Linked DNA regions of Sorangium aterium. The protein of the gene in region 2 interacts with the protein of the main gene of each other region in a pairwise test. Links are inferred from orthologs where the notes say so. Each region holds a gene or a part of one and is shown on either strand. Other genes may lie near its edges.

The links. The genes of interacting proteins can lie anywhere in the genome.
Region 1: the proteins of lysA (region 2) and POL72_RS04285 interact in binary tests that used the Escherichia coli proteins (3 or more experiments, as listed by UniProt). The link is inferred for Sorangium aterium from one-to-one orthologs.

The regions. Positions count from the first base shown.
Region 1 is NZ_JAQNDK010000001.1:1,166,589-1,174,038, forward strand. What follows is about bases 2,123-5,117. They hold POL72_RS04285 (response regulator transcription factor), read left to right. Parts: upstream 2,123-3,244; coding sequence 3,245-3,991; downstream 3,992-5,117. Other genes in these bases: POL72_RS04280 (TolC family protein), read right to left, coding at 2,123-3,128; POL72_RS04290 (ATP-binding protein), read left to right, coding at 4,017-5,117. In the rest of the region: POL72_RS04270 (ABC transporter ATP-binding protein), read right to left, coding at 1-356; POL72_RS04275 (efflux RND transporter periplasmic adaptor subunit), read right to left, coding at 358-1,614; more of POL72_RS04280, read right to left, coding at 1,611-2,122; more of POL72_RS04290, read left to right, coding at 5,118-5,372; POL72_RS04295 (hypothetical protein), read left to right, coding at 5,932-6,804; POL72_RS04300 (DUF2252 family protein), read left to right, coding at 7,056-7,450. UniProt on the Escherichia coli protein: Response regulator member of the two-component regulatory system CpxA/CpxR which responds to envelope stress response by activating expression of downstream genes including cpxP, degP, dsbA and ppiA.
Region 2 is NZ_JAQNDK010000001.1:2,365,896-2,373,246, reverse strand. The notes cover bases 1,794-4,689. They hold lysA (diaminopimelate decarboxylase), read right to left. Parts: upstream 3,948-4,689; coding sequence 2,640-3,947; downstream 1,794-2,639. Other genes in these bases: POL72_RS08475 (phospholipase D-like domain-containing protein), read right to left, coding at 4,134-4,689; POL72_RS08485 (LLM class flavin-dependent oxidoreductase), read left to right, coding at 1,794-2,630. Also shown: POL72_RS08490 (beta-propeller fold lactonase family protein), read left to right, coding at 1-995; more of POL72_RS08485, read left to right, coding at 1,272-1,793; more of POL72_RS08475, read right to left, coding at 4,690-5,690; POL72_RS08470 (hypothetical protein), read right to left, coding at 5,698-5,919; POL72_RS08465 (hypothetical protein), read right to left, coding at 6,201-6,743; POL72_RS08460 (hypothetical protein), read left to right, coding at 6,742-7,245. UniProt on the Escherichia coli protein: Specifically catalyzes the decarboxylation of meso-diaminopimelate (meso-DAP) to L-lysine. Is not active against the DD- or LL-isomers of diaminopimelate.

The DNA.
Region 1 (7,450 bases), 1.2 Mb from region 2 along the record:
TTCACCGCCCCGTAGAGCAGCGGCAGCTCGACGTTCTCCGCCGCCGTCATCCGCGGCAGCAGGTTGAAGCTCTGGAACACGAACCCGATGTGGCGGTTCCTGAGCGCCGCGAGCTCGTCGTCGTCGAGCTCCGCCACGTTGCGCCCCCCGAGCCGGTACGTGCCCTCCGTCGGCCGATCCAGGCACCCGAGGATGTTCAGCAGGCTCGACTTCCCGCAGCCGGAGGGCCCGATGATCGCGACCGACTCGCCCCGGCGCACCTCGAAGCCGATCCGGTCGACCGCCCGCACCGCGAGGTCCTCGCGATCGGCGTGGTACACCTTCGAGAGCCCGCTCACGAGGACCGGGACGTCCATCTCAGCGCCCTCCTCGGCTGGCGCCGGCGCCCATCCCCATGCCCATCCCCCGCATCGGGTTCTGGCCGCCGCCCTGCCGCTGCCCCTGCCCCTGCGGCCCCGCCGCGCTCGAGACGGGCGCGCTCGCGAGCACGTCGTCGCCCTCGCTCAGCCCCGCGGTCACGACCATCTGCGAGCCGTCCGTCGCCCCGGTTTGGATCGGCCGCTCCTCGCCGCTCGCGAGCCGCACGAACCGCCGCTTGCCCTGCGACTGCACGGCCAGGAGCGGCACGAGCAGCACGTCCTTCTGCTCCGCGGTCACGATCTCCACGTCCGCGCTCATCCCCGACCGGAGCAGCGACGCGTCCTTGTCCTTGACGACGATCTCGACGTCGAAGGTCACGACGCTCGACACCTCCTTGCCGAGCGGGCTCACGCGGTCGACGACGCCCTGGAACACCCGGTCCCCGTAGGCGTCGACGCGGATGTCGACCCGCTGGCCCGGCGCGACGCGCCCGATCTGCGCCTCGTCGATCGCGCCGATGATGCGCAGGTTCGACAGATCGGCGAGCGTCATCACGGAGCTGCCGCCGCTCACGTTGGTGAGCGCCGACGAGACGAGCGTCCCCTTCTCCACGGCCACGTCGAGCACCGTCCCGGCGATCGGCGCGTAGATCTGCGTCTCCTTCAGGCGCGTCTCGGCGTCCTGCACCGCCAGCTCGGCCGCCTTGAGCTGCGCCTGCGTCGAGCTCAGCTGCGCCCGCCGCAGCGTGATGTTGGCGCCCGCGACCTTCGTCGAGTGCGCCGCCGTGCGGGCCGCGTCGGTCGACCCGAGGCCCATCTCGGCGCTCTTCTCGGCGACCTCCTGGCTCGTCTGGCTGTTCTTGCGCTCGAGCTCGGCGACCGCGACCGACGCGTTCGCCGCGGCGAGATCGGCCTTCACGCGGTCGCGCGCCACGCGCGCCGCGGCGAGGTCGCGCTCCGCGTCGGTCGGGTCCAGGCGCACGAGGAGCTGCCCCGCCTCGACCGTGTCGCCCTCCTTGACGAGCACCTCGATGACCTGGCCCGGCGCGCGCGACTTCACCTCGACCTGCACGTCGGGCTCGATCTTCCCGGACGCGGCGGCGGTCTCGGTCAGGCTCCCGCGGCGGATCTCGACGGTGGGGCCGGCGGGGGTCTTCTCGGGCTGCTTGTACCAGGCGTACCCGCCGATCGCGAAGCTCGCCACGGCCAACGCGGCCACGCCGGACATCAGGTAGCGCTTCTTGTTCCTGTTCATGACGACCTCCTGGGGAGCACCGACGCGAAGCGGACGAGCAGCGCGCCCGTCTCGTGATCGAGCTGGAGGCGCGACGTCAGCTCCGTCACCGCGGCCCGCAGCCTGCGGAGCTCCGCCTCCCTCCGCGTCTGCTCCGCCTGCACCACGTCCGCCGACGTCGCGGTCCCGAGCGAGAGCCGCTGCCGCTCGGCCTCGGCCAGCTCGCCCGCCATGCGCGCCGTCTCGGTGGCCAGCGCGACCTGCTCGGCCGCGGCCTCGAGGCTCGCGCGCAGCGAGCTGACGTCCGCCGCGATCGCCTCGGCGCGCGCCTGGTACCGCGCCTCCGCGGCCGCGAGCTGCGTGCGCGCGCGGGCCGCGTCCGCGGACGCCCGCCCGCCGCCGAGCGGCAGCTCGACCTCGATCCCGCCCAGCACCCCGAACGCGGGCCGGCCGCCCGGCAGCGAGAGCCCCGGCAGGCCGTCGCGCACCCACTGCCCGTCCATCGAGGCCGTCGCGAACAGGTCGAGGCGGATCTGGTCCGCGTCCTCCGCCGCGCTCACCCGCGCGCGCTGCGCGTCGAGGTCGGCGCGCAGGGCCGCGAGCTCCAGGGACCGCTCGCTCGCCGCGCGCACGAGCGCGTCGGCCGACGGCAGCGCCCCGAGGGACGGCGGCGCGCCGGTCGGGGCGAGCGACGCGGCGCTCGCCGGGGCCATGCCGAGCGCGCGCCCGAGCGCGATGGCCCGCGCCGCGCGCGTCGCCCGCGCCTGCGACAGCGCGTCCGCGATCGACGCCGCCGAGGTCGAGAAGCGCAGGACGTCGACCTTCGTGCCGGTGCCGAGGGTCTCGGCGCGCGCCTTCGCGTCGGCGAGCAGCCGCTGCGCGGCCGCGAGCGCCTGCTCCTGCACGAGGATCGCCTGCTCCGCGTACCAGAGCTCCCAGTAGGCCCCGAGCACGTCGAGCGCGGTCTGGCTCGCCGCGAGCTCGCGCTCCTGCTCCGCGGCGACGGCCGACGCCTGCGCCTGCGCGTACGGCGCGAGGACCGCGTCGGTCCCGGCCCCCCGCAGGAGCGGCTGCCGCGCGGAGACGTACGCCTGGGCGCCGTAGTTCGGCCCCGGGGTCCCGTCCGCGGGCGAGCGCCCCGACGCGCCCACCTCGAGGCTCGTCCCGACGTCGGTCGTGTACCGCAGCGCCACGTTCGACGCGACGGACGTGCCGCCGGAGCGCCGGAGCGCGCCGGCGCCGTTGCCCGGGGCGCCGCCGTTGGCGTCGGCGACCCTGCCGTAGCTTTCCTGGTACTGTCCGGTCACCGAGGCCGAGAGCGTGGGCTTACGGGCGCCCTCCTCGGCGGCGACGGCCTGCCGCGCCGCGGTGGCCTCGAGCAGCGCCGCGCGGAGGGACGGGTTCTGGGAGGCTGCGCGGCGGACCGCCTCCTCGGCGGTGAGCGTCTCGGCGCGCGCCGCGACGCTCAGCGAGCACGTGGCGGCGAGGGCGAGAGACGCCAGCCACGGCAAGGGAACGGAGCGAGTCAACGTCATGCACCGCAACCTAGAGGGCAGTGTCTCAAGAGGTGTCCTGGTCGTGTAAAGATTCGTCAAGACGCCTCTTGACCAGGCCTTACACGGCGGTGCGACAGCCGCGCTACAGTCGCGACATGACGGATCCGCCCCAGATCCTGGTCATCGACGACGACGCCGAGCTCTGCGAGCTCCTGGCCGAGCTGCTCGGTCAGGAGGGTTACGCGGTGGAGAGCGCGCGCGACGCGATCTCCGGCCTCGCGCGAGCGCAGGAGGAGAAGGAGAGGCCGTTCACGCTCGTGGTGCTCGACGTGATGCTGCCTGGGCTCAACGGGTTCGAGGTCCTCACGCGGCTGCGGCAGACCTCGCGCGTCCCTGTCCTGATGCTCACCGCGCGGGGCGAGGACGTCGACCGCATCGTCGGCCTCGAGATGGGCGCCGACGACTACCTGCCGAAGCCGTTCAACCCGCGCGAGCTGGTCGCCCGCGTGCGCGCGCTCCACCGGCGCGCCTCTCACGCCGGCGCGGCGGCTGGGCCGGGCGCGGCCGCCGGCGCTTCCGCCGCGGAGGCGCAGGGCGCGCTGACGGTCGACGATCTCGAGGTGCTCCCCGCCGCGCGGCGCGTCCGTGTCCGCGGCGAGGAGGTCCGGCTCACGACGGCCGAGTTCGACCTGCTCGAGGTCCTGGCGCGGCAGGCGGGGACGGTGGTCTCGCGCGAAGATCTCGCGCGGCGCGTCCTCGGCCGCCGGCTCGCGGCGTACGACCGCGGCATCGACATGCACGTCTCGAACCTCCGCCGCAAGCTCGGGCCTGGGCCGGGCGGCGGCGAGCGCATCAAGACGGTCCGCAACGCGGGCTACATCCTCGCGAGGGAGCGCGCGTGAAGCGCTTCCTCCCCGGAGGGCGTCCGTGAAGAGCCTATTTTTGCGCCTCCTCGTCTCGCTGTGGCTCGCCATGGCGCTGCTCGTCGGCCTGCTCGCTGTCATCCACGGCTGGGCGTTCTCCGCCGAGCCGAGCGGGCTGCGCCGCCGCCTCAACACGCGCAGCGTCGAGCTCCGGGCGGAGAGCGCGCTCGCCTGCGCGCGGGACGGGCTCCCCGGCTGCGAGCAGCGCCTCGCGCCGCTCGATCCGCGGGATCAGCGCGTCGCTGTGTACCGGGCCAGCGCGCTCGTGATGGGCGACCCCATCGAGGGCGCGCCGCTCGTCGAGGACAAGGCGAGGCGCTCGGGCGACGGCATCGCCATCGAGCTCGGCGAGGAGCGGGAGCTCGTCGCGGTCGTCCTGCGCCGCGACCCTGCCCTCGCCGCGGTCGCGGCCGGTCCGGTCCGGTCGCCGTGGATGTTCTTCATCGTGCCGGAGACGCTGCCGCAGCGGCTCCTCGCGATCGTCGCCGTCACCGGGCTCGTCGCGGTGCTCCTCGCGCGGTACCTGTCCCGTCCGATCCGCATCCTGCGCGGCGCCACGCAGCGGATGGCCGCGGGCGATCTCTCGGTGCGCGTCTCGCAGAAGCTCGCGGGCGCGGACGGCGAGACGCTGGCGCTCGGGAGCGACATGGACCGGATGGCCGAGCGCATCGACGAGCTCCTGGAGACGCAGCGCCGGCTCCTGCGCGACGTCTCGCACGAGCTCCGATCGCCGCTCGCGCGGCTCAACATCGCGCTCGAGCTCGTCCGCCGGCGCTCGCCGCCGGACGTGGCGCCGGCGTTCGACCGGATCGAGCGGGAGACGGAGCGGCTCAACGGGATGATCGGCGAGCTGCTCACGCTGAGCCGCCTGGAGTCGGGCCGGGGCATGGAGCGCACCGAGCGGGTCGATCTCACGGCGCTCCTGGAGCAGCTGGTCGAGGACGCCGCGTTCGAGGCCGAGCAGCGGGGTTGCTCGGTCGAGCTCGGGGCGCGCGACGCGTGCTCGCTGGACGGGAACGAGGAGCTCCTGCGGCGCGCCATCGAGAACGTCGTGCGCAACGCGGTGCGCTTCACCGAGCCGGGCACGGCGGTCCGCATCGATCTCGAGTGCTCCGGCGGGACGGCCGAGGTGCGCGTCCGCGATCGCGGCCCTGGCATCCCGGAGGGCGCGCTCGGGGACATCTGGAGGCCGTTCTACCGGGTCGACGACCACAGGGCGCGCGGCGCGGGCGGCACGGGGATCGGGCTGGCCATCACGCACCGGGCGGTGCGGATCCACGGCGGCGAGGTCGAGGCGAGGAACGCGGACGGCGGCGGCCTCGAGGTCGCGCTGCGGCTGCCGGTCGGCGCGGGGGGCTGAGCAGAGGGCCGGCGGGCAGGATCGACCGGCCCCCCCTCTCGAGGCCATTCGTTTCGATCCCAGATCGACCCGCCGCCCCCCCGAGCCAGCCTCGCCACGTCGCGACCGCTCCGCGCCGCCTTCCTAGGCCACCCCACCTCGGTCCCACACCGATCCGCCCCCCTTCCGAGCCGGTCCCGCCACGTCGCGACCTCTCCGCGCCGCCTTCCGAGGCCGCCTCTCTCGGTCCTGCACCAGCCCCCCCCATCCCGAGGCGACACCGTCACGTCGCGACCGCTGCCGGCCGCCTTTCGAGGCGACCTCTCTCGGTCCCGCACCGACCCGCCCGCGTCCCAAGGCGATCTCCAGCCCGAGACACCCACTCCAGGCTCACCGCCTCTACGCTCCCCCGATCCAGAACGATTCAAATCGCGTGCAAGAGCTCAGCTCCGGCGCGAGCGCCGCACGAAACCAGCGCAGCACTGCCCTTGACGGACGACACGGCAGGACTTCCCTTGTCTGTCCGTCAGCAATGCGCCCTCAGGCATTGCCCTTATCACCCCATCAGGAGGTGTCTCTCATGCTGAAGCATCTGAATATCGACGAGATGGTCGCGCTCCTCTCCCCGTGGGTCGAGGACCGGGAGCAACGCCGGCTGTTCCTGGCGATCCCCGAGATCGCGGCGCTCCACCCGCGGGTCGTGGAGGCCCACGACGCAGTGCTCGCGGTCCAGCCGAGCAGCCGCGGGGGCCGGATGTCGTCGAAGCTGCGCGCCATCGTCGACGAGACAAGCGAGGTCGACAGGCGCCACGACCACCTCGCGCGGGCCGTATCGTACGGAATCGATGCGCACCGCGAGCTCTGCCTCGCCGAGGAGCCCTCCGACGCAGTCCGTGCCGCGCAGTGTGATGCCGTCCAGAGACAGCTCTTCCCGGGCGGCCTGTCCATCGTCAACGCCTCGACGCTCGCCGAGGTGGGCAACACCACGCGCATCGCCCGCCTCCTCGAGGACGACCCTGCCGTCAGCAACTTCCTCAAGTCCGTCCCCACCCACGGCAAGGCGTCGCTGCTCGATGTCGTGAAGCGCTGGCTCGCCAAGGGCCGGGAGCTCCAGACGCTCGAGCGCGCCCGCGCAGAGCTCGAGGCCACCGAGACCACCACCCCCGCCAGCAAGACCACGATCCAGGCCGCGCGCAGCCAGTGGTTCAAGATCGTGGCGCTGGTGCTCTCCAACCTCGAGCTCTCCCGCGCTCCGGCGCGCGATATCGAGATCATCCGCGGGCCCGTGCTCCGGGCCTCGAGCCGCGCGGGCAAGCGCTACGCGAACAGCAAGCCGGCGCAGGCTCCGCAGGAGGAGGACGAGGCGGGCATCCCCGCAACCGAGCCGAGCGGAGCCCCGCCCGGCGCGTCGGACGAAGGCAAGCGCGGCGACGCGAGCGCGATGCCCGGATAGCCCTGCCGCTGCCCGGCGCGACGACACCCGCGCCGGGCAGCGCCGCCATCGACACACCATCACGAGAGGGTCGTAGGGGCGGGACTCGACCTCTTGCTCCTGCTCCGCCCACGCGCGGGGCCGCCTGTCCGTCCGAGCGGCAGCCCCCAGGTCCGCCTGGAATCATGCGAAGATCTGACTGGGAGACCGTTCCGCCTCTCTCGTGGACACCAGACTCGCTCGGGGCGCGCGCCGCGCGAGGAGGGAGACCGATGCAACCCATCCAGGAGGGCGATCTCCGCCCCGTCAAGACACTCACCAAGTCGTTCTTCCGGGCGGTGAACCCGCACCTCGATGCCGACGAGTTCGAGGAGAAGTGGCGGGCAGCCATGAAGTCGCCCCTCCGCTTCATGCGGAGCTTTCCTCAGGCGTGGCACGTCGATCTCCTCGACGTGCCGCGGAGCAAGGTGCCCGGCGGCCGCTGCCTCTGCTTCGGCGACGCGCACCCCGAGAACTTCGGCTTCGTCACGTTCGAGGAAGGTCCACGCTACGTCTTCAACGATCTCGACGACGCGGGCACCGGCCTCGCCGCGCTGGACGCGCTCCGGTACTTCACGACGCTCCGGCTCCTCCTCGACGCCGCCAAGGTCACCGAAGGCCTCGTGGA
Region 2 (7,351 bases):
GCGTATCGTTCGTCGATCTGCTCGGGCGAGACGAGACGATCTCGGAGGAGGAGATGGACGATTTCACGGACTTCATCCTCCAGGTCACGTATCCACCCAACCCCATCCGCGCGCTCGACGACTCGCTCACGCCCGATGAGAGCGCGGGGCGCGACTTCTTCGGGGGGCCCGTGTCGAGCATCCTCGGCACCTCGTGCATCGGGTGTCACGTCGTCGACCCTGACGCCAACCCCGACGACTTCGCGCCGGGCTTCTTCGGCAGCGACGGTGGCTCGGCCAACGCCAACGAGACCCAGCTCTTCAAGGTCCCGCACCTGCGCAATCAGTACCAGAAGGTCGGGATGTTCGGCATGGCGGAGTCGTTCGTGTTCCCGTTCGGCGGCTCCAACGCGCACATGGGCGACCAGGTCCGGGGCTTTGGCTTCCTCCACGACGGCGCGGTCGATACGCTCGTTCGGTTCAACGCGTTCTCCGATTTCGTCCAGACGCCGGAGAACCCCGGTGGCTTCTCCGTCGACCCCGAGGGGGAGCTCCTGAAGCGGCAGGTGGCGGAGTACATGCTGGCGCTGGAGTCGAACCTGAAGCCCATCGTGGGCCAGCAGATCACGCTCACGTCGTCGAACGCGGCGGTGGCCGGCCCGCGCGTCGATCTGCTCGTGGCGCGCGCCGACGCCGGCGACTGCGATCTCGTGGTCAAGGGCTGGTCACAGGGGGACGAGGTGGGCTTTCTGTACATCGGCAATGGCCGTTTCGAGGCCGACCGCGCGCGCGCGCCGCGGCGATCGGACGGCGAGCTCCGCTGGCTGGGCACGAGGGGCGGCGGCGAGCTGACGTATACCTGCGTGCCGCCCGGGTCGGGCGGGCGCATCGGCGTCGATCGCGACGGCGACGGCTTCCGCGACGGCGACGAGCGGGACGCCGGCAGCGACCCGGCCGACCCGCAGAGCATTCCGCGGCGGGGACCGCACGGGCCGCCCCCGTGGCCGCATCGCTGAGCGGAACGATCGCACGCGCTCACCCGCCCATCGGCCGGTGAGCTGCCGCGGACGGGTGCTTCCCTGACAGCAATGCTTCCGCAGCGGTGGTGGTCCGTTGCTGCCCTCGCAGCACGTCGGGGGGGCAGGGGAGGGGCGGCGCTTCGATCTCCGCCGCTGCGCCCGTGGCTCAGGCGCCGGGCACGGCGCTTGCGCTCTGGGCGTGGTGATCGCGTGCGGCGGTCGCGCGGCGATGCGCCCTCCCGCGCACGTGAAGGACCGAGACAGAGGACATCCATGAGCGACAATCAGCGGAAGATCCGTTTGGGCGCCTTTTTGCCTGGCGCAGGACACCACGTGGCGGCCTGGCGGCACCCGCAGGCGCAGGCGGACGGCGGCATCAACTTCGCGCATTACAAGCGCATTGCGCAGGCGGCGGAGCGGGCCAAGTTCGACGCCGTGTTCCTGGCGGACGGGCTCGCCTTGCAGAACCGGCCCGGAGCGCAGGGCCGCACCGCTTATGGGGCCAGCTTCGAGCCGGTCACCTTGTTCTCTGCGCTCGCGGTCGTCACCGAGCGCATCGGCTTCATCGCCACCGCGTCCACCACGTACGAGGAGCCTTATTTGCTGGCCCGCAAGTTCGCGTCGCTGGACCATATCAGCCAGGGGCGGGCAGGCTGGAACGTGGTCACCACCGGCGGGGGCGAGGCGGCGGGGAACTTCGGGCTCGACGCTCACCCCGATCACGCGCAGCGCTATGTCCGGGCGCGCGAGTTCGTCGATGTGGTGACCGGCCTGTGGGACAGCTGGGAGGACGACGCCTTCCTCCGCGACAAGGCGTCGGGGGCTTACTACGATCCGGCAAAGCTCCATACGCTCGATCACAAGGGGAAGTTCTTCTCCGTTCGAGGGCCGCTCAACATCCCGCGTCCGCCGCAGGGACACCCGGTGATCGTGCAGGCGGGGTCGTCGGAGGCGGGCAGGGAGCTCGCGGCCGAGACCGCCGAGGTGATCTTCACCGCGCAGCAGACGCTGGAAGACGCGCAGGCCTTTTACGCCGACGTCAAAGGCCGGATGGCCAAGTACGGGCGGCACCCCGACCAGCTGAAGATCATGCCGGGGGTGTTCCCCGTGGTCGCCAGGACGGAGTCGGAGGCCAGGGCGAAGTACCAGGAGCTGCAGGACCTCATCTTGCCGGAGGTCGGGCTGTCGCTGCTCTCGGGCCTGTCGGGCGGGATCGATCTGTCCGCGTATCCGGTGGACGGGCCGCTCCCCGAGCTGCCCGAGACCAACAACAACAAGAGCCGGCAAGCGCTGATGTTCGACATCGCGCGCAAGCGCAACCTCTCCATCCGGGAGCTCTACCTCTGGGTGGCTGGAGCGCGCGGGCACTGGACGATCGTGGGCTCGGTGGAGCAGATCGCGGATCAGCTGGAGGCGTGGTTCACGCAGGGCGGCGCCGACGGGTTCAACGTGATGCCGCCGTGGCTCCCGGGCGGGCTCGACGACTTCATCGAGCTGGTGATCCCGGAGCTGCGGCGGCGCGGGTTGTTCCGAACGGAGTACGAGGGCCGCACGCTGCGGGAGAACCTCGGGCTGGCCCGGCCGGCAAACCGCCACGCGGCCAGCGCGAAGCCGCGGGCGTCGGCGGCCTGAAGCTCGCGCTCAGCCGCAGCCGGTCGCGCCTGCCGCCTCTCCTGCCGCCGTGCGCAGGCGCTCCTTGATGTCGTCGGACAGGCACATCCGCGAGACCATGTCCTCGAACGTGTCGCGCCGCCGGATGAGCCGGCTCTTCCCGCCGTCGATGAGCACCTCGGCCGGCCGCAGCCGGCCGTTGTAGTCGTAGCTCATCACGTGGCCATACGCGCCCGCGTCCATCAGGACGACCACGTCCCCCGCGGCGACGTCCGCGGGGAACTCGCGCTCCGCGATCCACATGTCCGTGTTCTCACAGACCTGGCCCGTCATCGCCATCGGCGCCGTCGGGCCGAGGCGGCCGTTGATCCGCACCTCGTGGTACGCGCCGTACATCACCGGGCGCGCCATCGTGTTCATCGAGATGTCCGTGCCGATGATCGTCTTGTATCCCTGCTTGATCGAGATCACCCGCCCGAGCACGTAGCCCGCGTCCCCGACGAAGTAGCGCCCCGGCTCCATGACGAGGCGCGGCTCCTTCAGGCCGTGCTCCGCGCACTTCTTCCGGACCACCGCGGCGATCCCGCGGGCGACGGCCTCCACGTCGAGCGGCGGCTGCTCCCTCCGGTAAGGGATGCCGAGCCCGCCGCCGATGTCCATGAACGCGAGGTCGAAGCCGAGCTTCCGGGCCACCGGGCCGATCAGGTCGAGCAGCTTGCCTGTGACGTGCGCGAAGTTCTCCGGCTTGTGCGCCTGCGAGTGGGGCATCATGTGCACCCCGAGCCGCTCGACCCCGTTCTCGAGCGCGGTGCGATAGGCCTCCTCCACGTAGCGCGGGTGGATCCCGAACTTCGCCGACGGGCCCGCGAACGGCTTCAGATCGGGGGTCGCGATGTCCTCGCCGCTCGGGTTGATCCGGAACGACAGACCGCGCGGCTTCCCGAGCGAGAACAGGCGCTTCAAGATGCCGTGATCATCCACGTTGAAGACCACCCCGGCGCGCAGCCCCGCGGCCAGGTCCTCGTCCGACAGGCTGTTGCCCGTGTAGATGATCTGCTCGCCCGACAGCCCGAGCGCCTGCGCCAGGCGGATCTCGTTCGGGCTCGCGGCGTCCACGCCGGAGCCCTCGTCGACCAGGAGCTTCGCTACCTCCAGGTTGTTGCACGCCTTGATGGCATAGAAGACGGACACCTCCGGGTAATTGCCGCGCAGCGCCCGCGTGAGTCGACGGAAGTTCTCCCGGATGCGCTCGGCATCGTAGGCATAGAGCGGTGTTCCGTATTGCTCCGCGAGGTCGCGGACCGAAATGCCCCCGATCTTGATCTCTGCCTCTTGCATACTCCTCGTCGCGTCAACGCTTCAACTTTGAGAGACAACCCGAAGAAACCGTTCGCAATTCCGCGGCACAGCCTACCATGTGCCCCTGGCGGCCGGAAGGGGCGCGCCCTGCCTCGGGGTCCGGGAAGACCGCGGGGGCCCGCGCCCCCGCCTTCCAGGCGCTCGCCCGGAGCGCCTCGCGCGCGCCTATTTCGCGGGGTCCCGGCTGACGAAGAGGTGCCGCCAGAGCGCGCCGAGCCCGCCGACGAACAGCGAGCCCTGGCGCTGGTCGATGTCCTCGACCGCGGCGGGGTCGAACGGCAGCTGCTGCGGGTCGATCACCTCGAGCAGGGCGCGCTCGTCCGCCGTGGGTGAGGGGTGGAGCCTCAGCCGGCACGAGCTCCCAGGCGTGCGCGGCCCGGTCGCCGGGCTCGCCAGCCCGTCGAGGCAGGCGACGAGGTCGTCCACCCGATCGAAGTCCGTGTCCCCCAGGTGCTCGCCGATGAGCGACGCGCGCGCCGCGCGGATCGAGCGGCCCAGCGCGTCGTCGGGGTCGCCGGTCTCGACCGAGGCGTTGATCTCCGTGTCGATCGAGAGGCTGCGGTTCGTCAGGTTGGCCGAGCCCACGGTGAGGAAGCGGTCGTCGACGATCATCAGCTTCGAGTGGATGTACGTGGCGCGTTCGGCGGTCTCGTCCTCGGCGCACGCCGGCAGGGTGTAGTAGACGCCGAGGTGATGGCCGGTCTCGGCCGCCACGTCGCGCAGCCCGCCGAGCACCTTGGCCTGGGAGAGGCCGACGGCGATCTGCTCCTTCATCGTCTCGGCCTCCATGTTGAGCACGAGCACCACGTCGAGGAGGGGCCGGCCCTCCGCGCGCATCCGCCGCGCGAGCCCCTCGGCGATGACGTGAGAGCTGAAGTACTGCGTCTCGATGTAGATGAAGCGCTCCGCGGCGTCGATGGCGTCGAGGTAGAGGTCGCGTATCTCCGTGCGGTGCGGGGCGCCGGTGGGCGCGCCGTGCGGATCGGTGCGGCTCAGCGTCACGTGCGCCGCCGCGAGGGGGACGCCGCCCTCGGGCCGGTAGTCGGGGAACGTCGGATCGGCCCCGTCGAGGTCCGGCAGCGTGATGTCCACGCCGCCCGCGCGCCGCCAGCGGTCCGTGAAGATCTCTGTCAGCGCCCGCGCGACCGCGCGGCTGCGCAGGTAGGCCTGCACGTCGTGAAACGGCTTGTGCGGCTCTCCGCGGCTGACGCGGAGCGGGTTCTTGTTCGTGTGGCTGCGGTCGTCCCAGCGGTGGTCGCAGAGGTCGAGGCCGCCGAGGAACGAGAGCTCGCCGTCCACCACCACGAACTTCTGGTGGTGCGAGGCGCGCTCGACGTGGGTGGCGTCGAAGAGGAAGCGCAGGCGATGGTTGGTCCACTCGAAGACGAGCTGCTGGAGCCACTCGCGCTCGAGCGCGAACACGAGGTGGAAGTCCCACGCGAGGATGAAGATCTGGAGATCAGGGCTCTGCTCGCAGAGGTGGTTCAGGAATTTGAGCAGCGTGATCGGGCTCGACACCTGCTCCTCCCTACCGCCCCGGAGCAGGGCGACGTCGCTGTCGAACTGCCAGCCGGCGAGGAGCAGATACCGCCGCGCGCTGGACGCGACCCGGTAGAACTCGGGGTAATACTCGTCGGCGTCGACCAGCAGGCCGATGTCGTCCACCGGGGTGTCGCACCACGTGTGGCGTCGAGGGTCGATGATCGTCCGTGCGCCCTTCATCGCGCGCCTATGGCTTCAGGTGCTCCTCGACGAGCCGCTTCAGGCCCGCCACGTCGGGCCGGCTTCCGCTCGCTTCGCCGATCGCGGCGAGCCGCTCCGCCTCGTCGCGCGAGAGATCGGGGCATATCCACTCCAGCAACGCTGCCCAGTCCGGCGCGCCGTCGCAGCTATAGCAGTCATCGGGGATGGGTGTATTGTCGGGGAAATTCCGGAAAACCAGGTACGGCATCGCATCTACCTTCGTGCCGGGATCGCGGTCGCGTCGCCACCGTGTTGCCACCACGGCTCGCGCTTGCGCGCGCCCGCGGAGCGCTGGCCACATAGGCTATGGGGCCGGCGGAGCGAGGGAGCAAGCGTGCCCGGGGCCGCCGGGGCCCTCCGCCGACGGGCCGTGCCCCGAGCGGGGGGCGGTGCGCGTTCAGGGGAGAAGCAGGAAGGAGGCCGCGTGGCGCGCGCGACGGCGATCAGGCCATCGCGCTGGCATCACCCACGCGCCGTCGCTCGGCCGTGTCAGGGGGCGCAGCCGATCCGCTCCGGCGCGACCGCCACGTCGTCATACCACATCGTCCGCGCCGGGCCGTGGAAGCCGAGGTAGCCGAAGCTGAACGTCTTGTAGTTGAGCGTCTTCACGCCGGTCTTGTCGATGATCTTGGTGCCGTTGGCGTAGACCTGGACGCCGCCCTTGGCGCCGTCGAAGTAGGCCTCCATGCAGTGCCACTGGTCCTTGGGGAGCTTCACACCGTTGCTCCCGCACCGGGTCTCGCCGCCCGTGGACAGGGTGACATCGTCGTGCAGGTTCAGCACGATCTGGCAGTACTGCTCGGCGACCTCCATGTTGTCGCCCGTGTTCGGCTCGCCGTCGCCCGTCATGGCCTGGAAGTAGGCGTTGTGGTCGGACTGGCCGAGATCGACGCTGCTGCGCACGTAGAGCCGGACCCAGAACGTCGAGCTGGGCGACGGGACGGAGAGCATCCTCCAGTCGTAGCCGGCGGCACCGGGGTTCACGCGCAGCGCGCGCGTGCCGGCGTGGAAGATCGAGGAGTCGATCGCCATGTTCTTCAGCGCATCGGCCGCCTGGTACGAGGGACGGTACGTCGCGCCCTCGGGCAGCCCGTCGCCCTCGAAGTCGGAGCAGAACGTCGCGCTCGCCGGGCACCCGCCGGTCGGCGTCCCGCTGCCGGTGCTCGACGTGGCGCTCGTCTCGGGTGTCCCGGTGCTCGTGGTGCTGGTGCTGCTGGGGTCACCGCCGCCCCCGCTGCTGCTGCTGCTGCTGCCGTTGCTGGTGGTGCTGCCGTTGCTGGTGGTGCCGCTGCTGCCGCTGCTGGTGGTGCCGCTGCTGCTGCTGCTGCCGGCGACGGGGCTGCCCGCGCCCGAGCTCACGCTCGAGGCGCCGCCGGTTCCCGCGCCGCTGCCGCCCGCGCCCCCCGTTTCCGAGGAGTCGCCAGCGCCGTCCGAGCAGCCCGCCGCCGCAGCGGACAGGGCCAGACAGGAGATCCCAACCCAAGTGAAGCGTGTGATTTCGCGATGGAAAGTCATGTTGATGCCCGAAAGGTGATAGGCCCGTTCGCCGGAGCTGCGCGCTGCCGCAGCGCGGCACGTCTGCCGGTGATCCTAAGAAGCTGCCGCTGCGCCGAGGCGCTACCAGCGCCCGACGCGGCTCA